2 regions of the Methylobacterium sp. J-059 genome follow, and region 2 is predicted to be linked to the other one. Evidence: riboswitches for the same ligand, from Rfam matches in the RefSeq annotation. Region 2 holds a riboswitch; the other holds the start of a gene.
The links. A riboswitch is a leader RNA that binds a small molecule or an ion and turns the genes downstream of it on or off. The one in region 2 is predicted to bind thiamine pyrophosphate.
Positions count from the first base shown of each region.

Region 1: it holds a riboswitch for thiamine pyrophosphate, as region 2 does, so the genes downstream of both, thiC (phosphomethylpyrimidine synthase ThiC) here and thiO (glycine oxidase ThiO) in region 2, are expected to answer to the same signal.

Region 1 is NZ_JAKSYA010000186.1:15,706-19,908, forward strand. Features, by position in the region: gene thiC (phosphomethylpyrimidine synthase ThiC) at 301-2,190, opposite strand; TPP riboswitch at 2,266-2,374, opposite strand; gene MKK55_RS28545 (alpha/beta hydrolase) at 2,493-3,326, shown strand; gene MKK55_RS28550 (HNH endonuclease) at 3,394-3,762, shown strand; gene MKK55_RS28555 (acyltransferase family protein) at 3,888-4,203, shown strand, end outside.
Region 2 is NZ_JAKSYA010000150.1:38,022-42,224, forward strand. Features, by position in the region: gene MKK55_RS22065 (adenylate/guanylate cyclase domain-containing protein) at 1-660, shown strand, start outside; gene MKK55_RS22070 (TIGR02281 family clan AA aspartic protease) at 669-1,172, opposite strand; TPP riboswitch at 1,383-1,511, shown strand; gene thiO (glycine oxidase ThiO) at 1,587-2,813, shown strand; gene thiS (sulfur carrier protein ThiS) at 2,810-3,022, shown strand; gene MKK55_RS22085 (thiazole synthase) at 3,026-3,826, shown strand; gene MKK55_RS22090 (thiamine phosphate synthase) at 3,849-4,203, shown strand, end outside.

The DNA.
Region 1 (4,203 bases), on a different contig from region 2:
TCGGGGGTGTCACTTCGAAGGTACTCATCGCGCACCTCTACGGGTCCCGTTGCGGCATGAGACCAGAAGCCGTGCGGCGCGTGAATCGTATCTTAAGACTCCGCCCCGGTACCCGACTGAGCGGGATCATCCTGAAGAATCAGGCAACGACGCGGATCGAATTTTAACGGTTCGCCCCGGCATGCGCCGCGTCCCCGGGGCCCGGTCGAGCGGATGCGAGGCCTCGGAAGCGATCCGCCCCCGCGCGCCTGTCGGCGGGCGGGGGCGGAGCGCTCGGTCATGCGTCCCGGAGTGGCGCCGTCACTCGGCGGCGTCGACGTAGAGCTTGCCGCCCTCGGCCAGGAACTCGCGCGACTTCTCCGCCATCCCGGCCTCGCGCTCGGCGCTGGTGAGGATCGGCGCGGTGTTGAGCACCTCGCCGGCGGCCTCCATCGCCAGCACCTCGGCGCGCAGGTCCTGCGTGATCTTCATCGAGCAGAACTTCGGCCCGCACATCGAGCAGAAATGCGCGACCTTGTGGGCGTCCTTGGGCAGGGTCTCGTCGTGGTAGGCGCGCGCCGTGTCCGGGTCGAGGCCGAGGTTGAACTGGTCCTCCCACCGGAAGTCGAAGCGGGCTTTCGACAGGGCGTCGTCGCGCAGCTGCGCCGCCGGGTGGCCCTTGGCCAGATCCGCGGCGTGGGCGGCGATCCTGTAGGTGATGACGCCGGTCTTCACGTCGTCGCGGTTGGGCAGCCCGAGATGCTCCTTGGGCGTGACGTAGCAGAGCATCGCGCAGCCGAACCAGCCGATCATCGCCGCGCCGATGCCGGAGGTGATGTGGTCGTAGCCCGGCGCGATGTCGGTGGTCAGCGGGCCGAGGGTGTAGAACGGCGCCTCGCCGCACTCGGCGAGCTGCTTCTCCATGTTGACCTTGACCTTGTGCATCGGCACGTGGCCCGGCCCCTCGATCATCGTCTGGCAGCCCTTGTTCCAGGCGATCTTGGTCAGCTCGCCCAGCGTCTCGAGCTCGGCGAACTGCGCCGCGTCGTTCGCGTCGGCGATCGAGCCGGGGCGGAGGCCGTCGCCGAGCGAGAACGAGACGTCGTAGGCGCGGCAGATGTCGCAGATCTCCTCGAAGCGCTCGTAGAGGAACGATTCGCGGTGCCCGGCCAGGCACCAGCGCGCCATGATCGAGCCGCCGCGCGACACGATGCCGGTGACGCGCCGCGCGGTGAGCGGCACGTGGGCGAGGCGCACGCCGGCATGGATCGTGAAGTAGTCGATGCCCTGCTCGGCCTGCTCGATGAGCGTGTCCTTGAACACCTCCCAGTCGAGCTTGAGCGGATCGCCGCCGACCTTCTCGAGCGCCTGGTAGATCGGCACCGTGCCGATCGGCACCGGCGAGTTGCGGATGATCCACGAGCGGATGTTGTGGATGTTGCGGCCGGTCGACAGGTCCATCACCGTGTCGGCGCCCCAGCGGATCGACCAGACCAGCTTCTCCACCTCTTCCGCCGCCGACGAGGTGACGGCCGAGTTGCCGATGTTGGCGTTGATCTTCACCAGGAAGTTCCGGCCGATCGCCATCGGCTCCAGCTCGGTGTGGTTGATGTTGGCCGGGATGATCGCCCGGCCGCGGGCGACCTCGTCGCGCACGAACTCGGGCGTGATGAACGGCGGCACCGAGGCGCCGAAGCTCTCGCCGTCGGCGAGCGCCGCGTGCGCCCGGTCGAGCATCTGCTCGCGGCACAGGTTCTCGCGGTTTGCGACGTAGATCATCTCCTCGGTGACGATCCCGGCGCGGGCGAACTCGTACTGCGTCACCATCTGGCCCGGGCCGGCCTTGCGGATCGTCCGCTCGGCGGGGCAGGGGGCCACCAGCTTGTCGGCCGGCACGAAGCCGTTGTCCTCGGGCTTCACGATGCGCGGCTGCACGGCGGCGTAGTCGCGCTTGGCGATCCACGGGTCGCGCAGGGTCAGCAGGCCCTTGGCGAGGTCGATGCGGGCGTCGGTCTCGGTGTAGGGGCCGGACGGGTCGTAGACCCGCACCGCCGGCTCGTTCGGGTCGGTCAGCACGATCTCGCGGAACGGCACCCGGATGTCCTCCCGGCCGGCCACGCTCGCGTAGACCTTGCGCGAGCCGGTCACCGGACCCGTGGTCACGGTCTCGGGACTTCCCTTGACGTCTTTGGACAGGACGGGCGCGTTCATCGAGTGGGTCTCCCGGCTTTGGGGCGATCCGGCACGCGTCGATGGAGATGCGATGAAGCGGCAGACGCCGGGATCGGCGCCGCAGGTTCCCGTCCCTCCGCCGGTACGAGCCGGATCAGGTTCAAGGGTCAGGACGTCGCGTCCACTCTCAGCCCCCGGTTGCGGGGCCCCCCTCGGAATGGTTCGAATCTCCGCGTGCCGCCGGACTTTGTCAATGCGTGCGACAGACCATGCCGGGACGGACGGCTGCCGGCGTCGCCGCGGAACGGTTAGGGTCCGCCCGCGAGACCCGGCGGAGACCCATGCGCATCCTGCTCGTCCTGGCGGCCGCCGCCATCGTCTTCGGCGGCCCCATCGCCGCGCTGGCCGTCTTCCAGCGCAACCTGCTCTACCCGGGCGCCTTCATCGCCGGCCCGCGCGCACGCCTGCCGGTGCCGCCGGGCACCGAAGCGATCTCGCTCGTCACCGCCGACGACGAGCGCCTGCATGCCCTGTGGCGGGCGCCGCGCCCCGGCTGCGGCGTCGTGGTCAGCTTCCACGGCAACGGCTCGCGCCCCGAGCCCGCGGCCGCCCGCTTCGCCGCCGCGCCCTGGTCCGGCGCCGGATGGGGCGTGGTGGCGATCGCCTATCGCGGCTATCCCGGATCGACCGGCACGCCGACGGAGGACGGGCTGATCGCCGACGGGCTCGCGGCCGTCGCCGAGGCCGCGCGGCGGGCGCCCGGCGCTCCGATCCTGCTGCACGGTCATTCCCTCGGCGCCGCGGTCGCGGTCGCCGTGGCGGAGCGGGTGCCGCATCTCGGGCTCTACCTCGAGGCGCCGTTCGATTCGCTGCCCGGCATCGTGCGCCTCGCCTTCCCCTACGCGCCGACCACCCTGCTGCGCGATACCTGGCGCTCCGATGCGCGCATCGCGCGGGCCGGCGGGCCGGTGCTCATCGTCCACGGCACGGCGGACGGCGTCGTGCCGGTGAAGCTCGGGCGCCGCCTCGCCACGGCGGCGGGCGCGAGCGCCCGCTTCGAGGCGGTCGCCGGCGACCACGTCTCGGTGCTCGGAACCCGCGACCACCTGGCCGAAACCTTGTTCGGCGACCGCGTCCGGCCGGGCTGCCCGGCGCTCGCCGCAGCGACGCCTTGACGCCGCGCCGCGGTTTTCCCGCAATCCCATATCGCCGGTCGGACCCGATGCGAACGGAGGCGAGGCGGTGGGGCGACGCGAGCGGCGCTGGCGCGAGGACGATCCCGAGACGCAGGCGCGCAGCCCCGAGCCGGTGATCTGCCCGCTCTGCGAGCGCCCGATCCCGCCCCGCGCCCGCTCGAGCCTGCATCACCTCGTGCCGAAGCTGAAGGGCGGCACCCACGGCACCACCGTGCGGCTGCACCAGGTCTGCCACTCGGCGATCCATGCCCGGCACAGCGAAGCCGAGCTCGCCCGGCGCCTCGCCGACGTCGGCGCGCTCCGCGCCGAGCCGGAGATCGCGCGCTTCATCGCCTGGGTGCGGACCAAGCCCGACGACTTCCACGCTGCCACGCGGATGACGCGGGACCGTCGCTCGGCCAAGCGCAAGAGCTGACGCCGGGCCCCGGAGCGGATTCACCCCGCGTTCGCCATGCCGCGCGATGGCGCTGCGGGGCTCAGGCGGCCTTTACGGATCCCGCCCAAGGGTTGCGCCGACGGGGCGACCGGGCGGAGGCGGTGATGGCGGGGGCGGCGGGCACGGCGGGGCCGGGGGATGCGATGCGTCTCGCCTGGGTCGACGTCGCCAAGGGCATCTGCATCCTCCTCGTGGTGATGATGCATTCCACCCTCGGCACCGGCGAGGCGATGGACGGTGAGGGTTTCCTCCACACGGTGGTGAGCTTCGCGAAGCCGTTCCGGATCCCGGACTTCTTCCTGCTGTCGGGCCTGTTCGTCGGCCGGGTGATCGACCGCGACTGGCGCTTGTTCGCCGACCGGCGTGTCGTCCACTTCGCCTACTTCTACGGGCTCTGGGTCGTCGTCCAGTCGCTCGCGA
Region 2 (4,203 bases):
AAGCAGCTCGACACGGTGCTGCGCATCTACGTCGGTGACGAGCCGCACCGCGCCATCCTGTCGGGCGACATCCGCCGCGGGCAGGTGAAGCGCATCCGCTCGGCGATCCTGTTCGCCGACATGCGCGACTACACCCGCATCTCGGCGAACATGACGCTGGAAGAGGCGGTCGACCTGCTCAACATCTTCTTCGACTGTCTCGTGCCGCCGATCGAGCGGGAGGGCGGCGAGGTGCTGAAGTATCTCGGCGACGGCCTGCTCGCCATCTTCCGCGAGCCGGGTGACGACCTCGGCGGCGCCGCCAAGGGGGCGCTGACGGCGGCACAAAGTGCGCTCGCGGCGCTGGAGGAGGCCAACACCCTCCACCAATTCACAGTGCCGATGATGGCCGGCATCGCGCTCCATCACGGCGAGGCGGCCTACGGCAACGTCGGCTCGGGCACGCGCCTCGACTTCACGGTCATCGGCCGCGACGTGAACATGGCGAGCCGCATCGCCCGGCTCAACAAGACGCTCGGCGAGCCGCTGCTGATGTCGAAGCCCTTCGTCGACTTCCTGTGGGGCGATCCGGTGCCGCTCGGCGAGCACGTGCTCGACGGGTTCGCCGAGCCGATGATGGTCTATCGCCCGCGCCCGAAGCCGCACCGCGGCCAGGGCTGAGGCGGGCCTCAGCCCCGCAGCGTCATCGTCCCGCCGGCGATGCTGAAGTCGCGCACGCGCTTCAGGAACGACATGCCGAGGAGGTTCGTGCCGAGGCGTCCGCTCGGGACGATCACGGCCTCGACGTCGCGCACGGTGACGGGCCCGATCCGGATCGTGCCGATCCGCACCGGTGCGACGCGGATCGTCCCGTTGGCGGTCATCACCGGGCGCGTGAAGTCCCGCGGCCCGACGACGATGCCGAGGCGGGCGGCATCCTCTTCCGCAAAGCTGCACGTCGTGGCCCCGGTGTCGACCATCATGCGCAGCGATCGCCCGTCGACCAGCGCGTCGGCGAGGAAGTGGCCGTTGCGGTCGGCGCCGAGCGCGATCGCCGTCGGCGCGGACGCAACCAGTTGCACCGTCGGCACCGGTGGGGCCGCGGCCTTGCGGCTGGTCAGGCGGTTGCCGATGCCTCCGAGCACCCCCGCGACGAGGCCGGCCGCGAGGCAGAGCATCAGGATCGTCCGCATCGCCTACCTTCGCCCCCGCCGATCGAGGACGCTTAGACGAGCACGACGCCGGTGAACGATGCGTGGCGGCGTGCCCGCCGCCGGACGGAACCGCGCGGCCATCTGCCGACAGGGTTTCCGGTCCGTCTCGGCGCGACGACGAATCGCGCGCATCCGCAGGAGGGGATCGGCCCGCGGGGTTGACCGAGGCGGCCGGCGGGACCACATCTGCGGTGTTCCAGGGAGATCCCCGGCAAGGGGCTGAGAAACCGCTGGCAGGCTCGTGAGGGCCCGCGGCGCGGAAATCCTTCGAACCTGATCCGGTTCACACCGGCGTAGGGATTGGACCGTGGGCGCCGTCTTCGACGACGGGGTGCCCCAGCTTCTCAGACGAAGCGTCAGGCCCGGTCTCTGCGACAGCACGCGGAGGATCACTTGGGTCGTCATTCGGGTCGTCACGCAGCATCACCGATCGGGACGCGCCGGACGAGCGGCGGCGCCCGGCCAACCGTCCCGCTGCCGGCGCGTGCCGACGTCGCGATCGTCGGCGGCGGCCTGATCGGGCTGTCGATCGCCTGGCGGCTGGCGCAGGCCGGGCGGTCCGTCGTCGTGGTCGAGCGGGAGACCATCGGCTCCGGCGCGAGCCTCGCCGCCACGGGCATGCTGGCGCCGGCGGCCGAGCACGAGCCCGGCTCCGACCCGCTGCTGCCGCTGGCGCTTGATTCGCTCCGGCGCTGGCCGGGGTTTAGCGCTGAGCTCGAAGCGGCGTCCGGCCTCGACATCGACTACCGCGAGGACGGGACGCTGGTGCTGGCCATCGGGCGCGACGAGGTCGAGCGCCTGCGCTTCCGCTTCGACCTGCAGCGCCGCTCGGGCGTCGCCGCCGAGTGGATCGCGGGTGCCGACGTGCGTCGCCGCGAGCCGGCCCTCCGCCCCTCGGTCACCGCGGGCGTGCTCTGCCCGCTCGATCATCAGGTCGACCCGAGCCGGGTGATGGCGGCGCTCGTCGAGGCGTGCCGTGCCGCCGGCGTGGCGCTCGTCGAGAACAGCCCGGTCGTCGCCCTCGAACGCACGGGCGGCCGCGTCGCGGGCCTGCGCACCGCCGACGGCGTGGTCGTGGCCGAGACCGTGGTGCTCGCCGCCGGCGCCTGGAGCGGCGAGGGCGGCCTGCTGCCGCAAAGCCTCGCCCTGCCCGTGCGCCCGCTGAAGGGACAGTCGCTGGCGCTGAAGACCACGGCCCGCACCGGCACGCTCTCCCACATGGTCTGGACCGAGCAGGTCCACATGGCGCCGAAGAGCGACGGCCACATCGTCGTCGGCGCGACGGTCGAGGATTGCGGCTTCCGCCCCGGCGTCACCGCCGGCGGGCTCTATGCCCTGCTCGAAGGCGCGCGCCGGGTGCTGCCCGGCATTGAGGAGATGGAGGTCGAGGCCGTCTGGAGCGGGTTCCGCCCGACCTCGGACGACGACGCGCCGATCCTCGGTGAGATCGCCCCCGGCCTTGTGGTCGCCACCGGCCACCATCGCAACGGCTACCTGCTCGCCCCGGTGACCGCCGACGCGATCGCCGCCCTCGTCACGACGGGCGCGATGCCGGCGGTCGCGCAGGACTTCTCGCTGGCGCGGTTCGCGCCGGGCGCCGAGCTGAGGGCGTCGGCATGAAGCTGACGGTGAACGGACAGGCTCGCGAGATCGAGGCCGCCGACGTCGCCGCCCTGTTCGCGCAGGCGGCGGAGGAGACCGGCAGCACCGATCCGCAGGGCGTCGCCATCGCGCTCAACGGCCGCGTCGTCCGCCGCCGCGACTGGGACACCACACCGATCTCCGAGGGCGACCGCATCGAGATCGTACGCGCCATGCAGGGAGGCTAGAGGATGGTCGACACGCTCACACCCCTCCGACCGGAGGCCGACGACCCCTTCGTGATCGCCGGCGTCACGCTGGGCTCGCGGCTGTTCATCGGCACCGCGGGCTACCCGACGCAGGTGATCATGCGCGATGCGGTCGCGGCCTCCGGGGCCGAGGTCGCCACCGCCTCGATCCGCCGGGTCTCGCTGCAGGGCCACGGCTCGGACACCGTGAAGATCCTGAAAGGACGCCGCTTCCTGCCGAACACCGCCGGCTGCGAGACCGCCCGCGACGCGATCATGACCGCCGAGCTGGCCCGCGAGGCGCTCGACACCAACTGGATCAAGGTCGAGGTGATCGGCGACCGCGAGACCCTGTACCCGGACGTCGCCGAGCTGATCGAGGCCTGCCGCCACCTCGTCGACGACGGCTTCGTCGTGCTGCCCTACTGCAACGACGATCCGATCGTCTGCCAGCGGCTCGCCGACATCGGCTGCGCCGCGGTGATGCCGATGGGCTCGCTGATCGGCTCCGGCATGGGCATCGCCAATCCGACCAACCTCGAGTTGATCTGCCGCCGCACGAGCGTACCGGTGATCGTGGATGCCGGTATTGGCACGGCCTCCGACGCGGTGATCGCGATGGAGTTGGGCGCCGACGCCTGCCTGATCAACACCGCGGTGGCGAAGGCCGCCGATCCCGTCCGCATGGCGCGCGCGATGCGCAACGCCGTGCAGGCGGGCCGCGATGCCCACCGCGCCGGCCGAATCCCGCGCCGCGGCCGGGCCGAGCCGTCGAGCCCGCAGCTCGGCCTTGTCGGCTCGTAGCCTGCCGTCGCCGCTCCTTGCGGTGACCGACCGGCACGGGCCCCGCCCCCTGGGCGAGACCATCGCCGCCGTGCTCGACGGCGGGTGCCGGTGGGTCTGGTTTCGCGACAGGGATCTGCCACCGCCCGAGCGCCGGGTGCTGGCGGAGCGCATCGCGGAACGCGTCCGCGAGGCCGGCGGCGTGCTCTCGGTCGGCGGCGATCTCGAGCTTGCCGCGGCCCTCGGCGCGAGCGTCCATCTCGGCGGCGGGACGGATCGTGCCGCCATCGCCGATGCCAGGCGCCGCCTCGGCACCTCGGCGCTCGTCGGCGTCTCGGCGCACGGCCTGCGCGACGTCGAGGCGGCGGAAGACACGGATTACGTGACCCTGAGCCCGG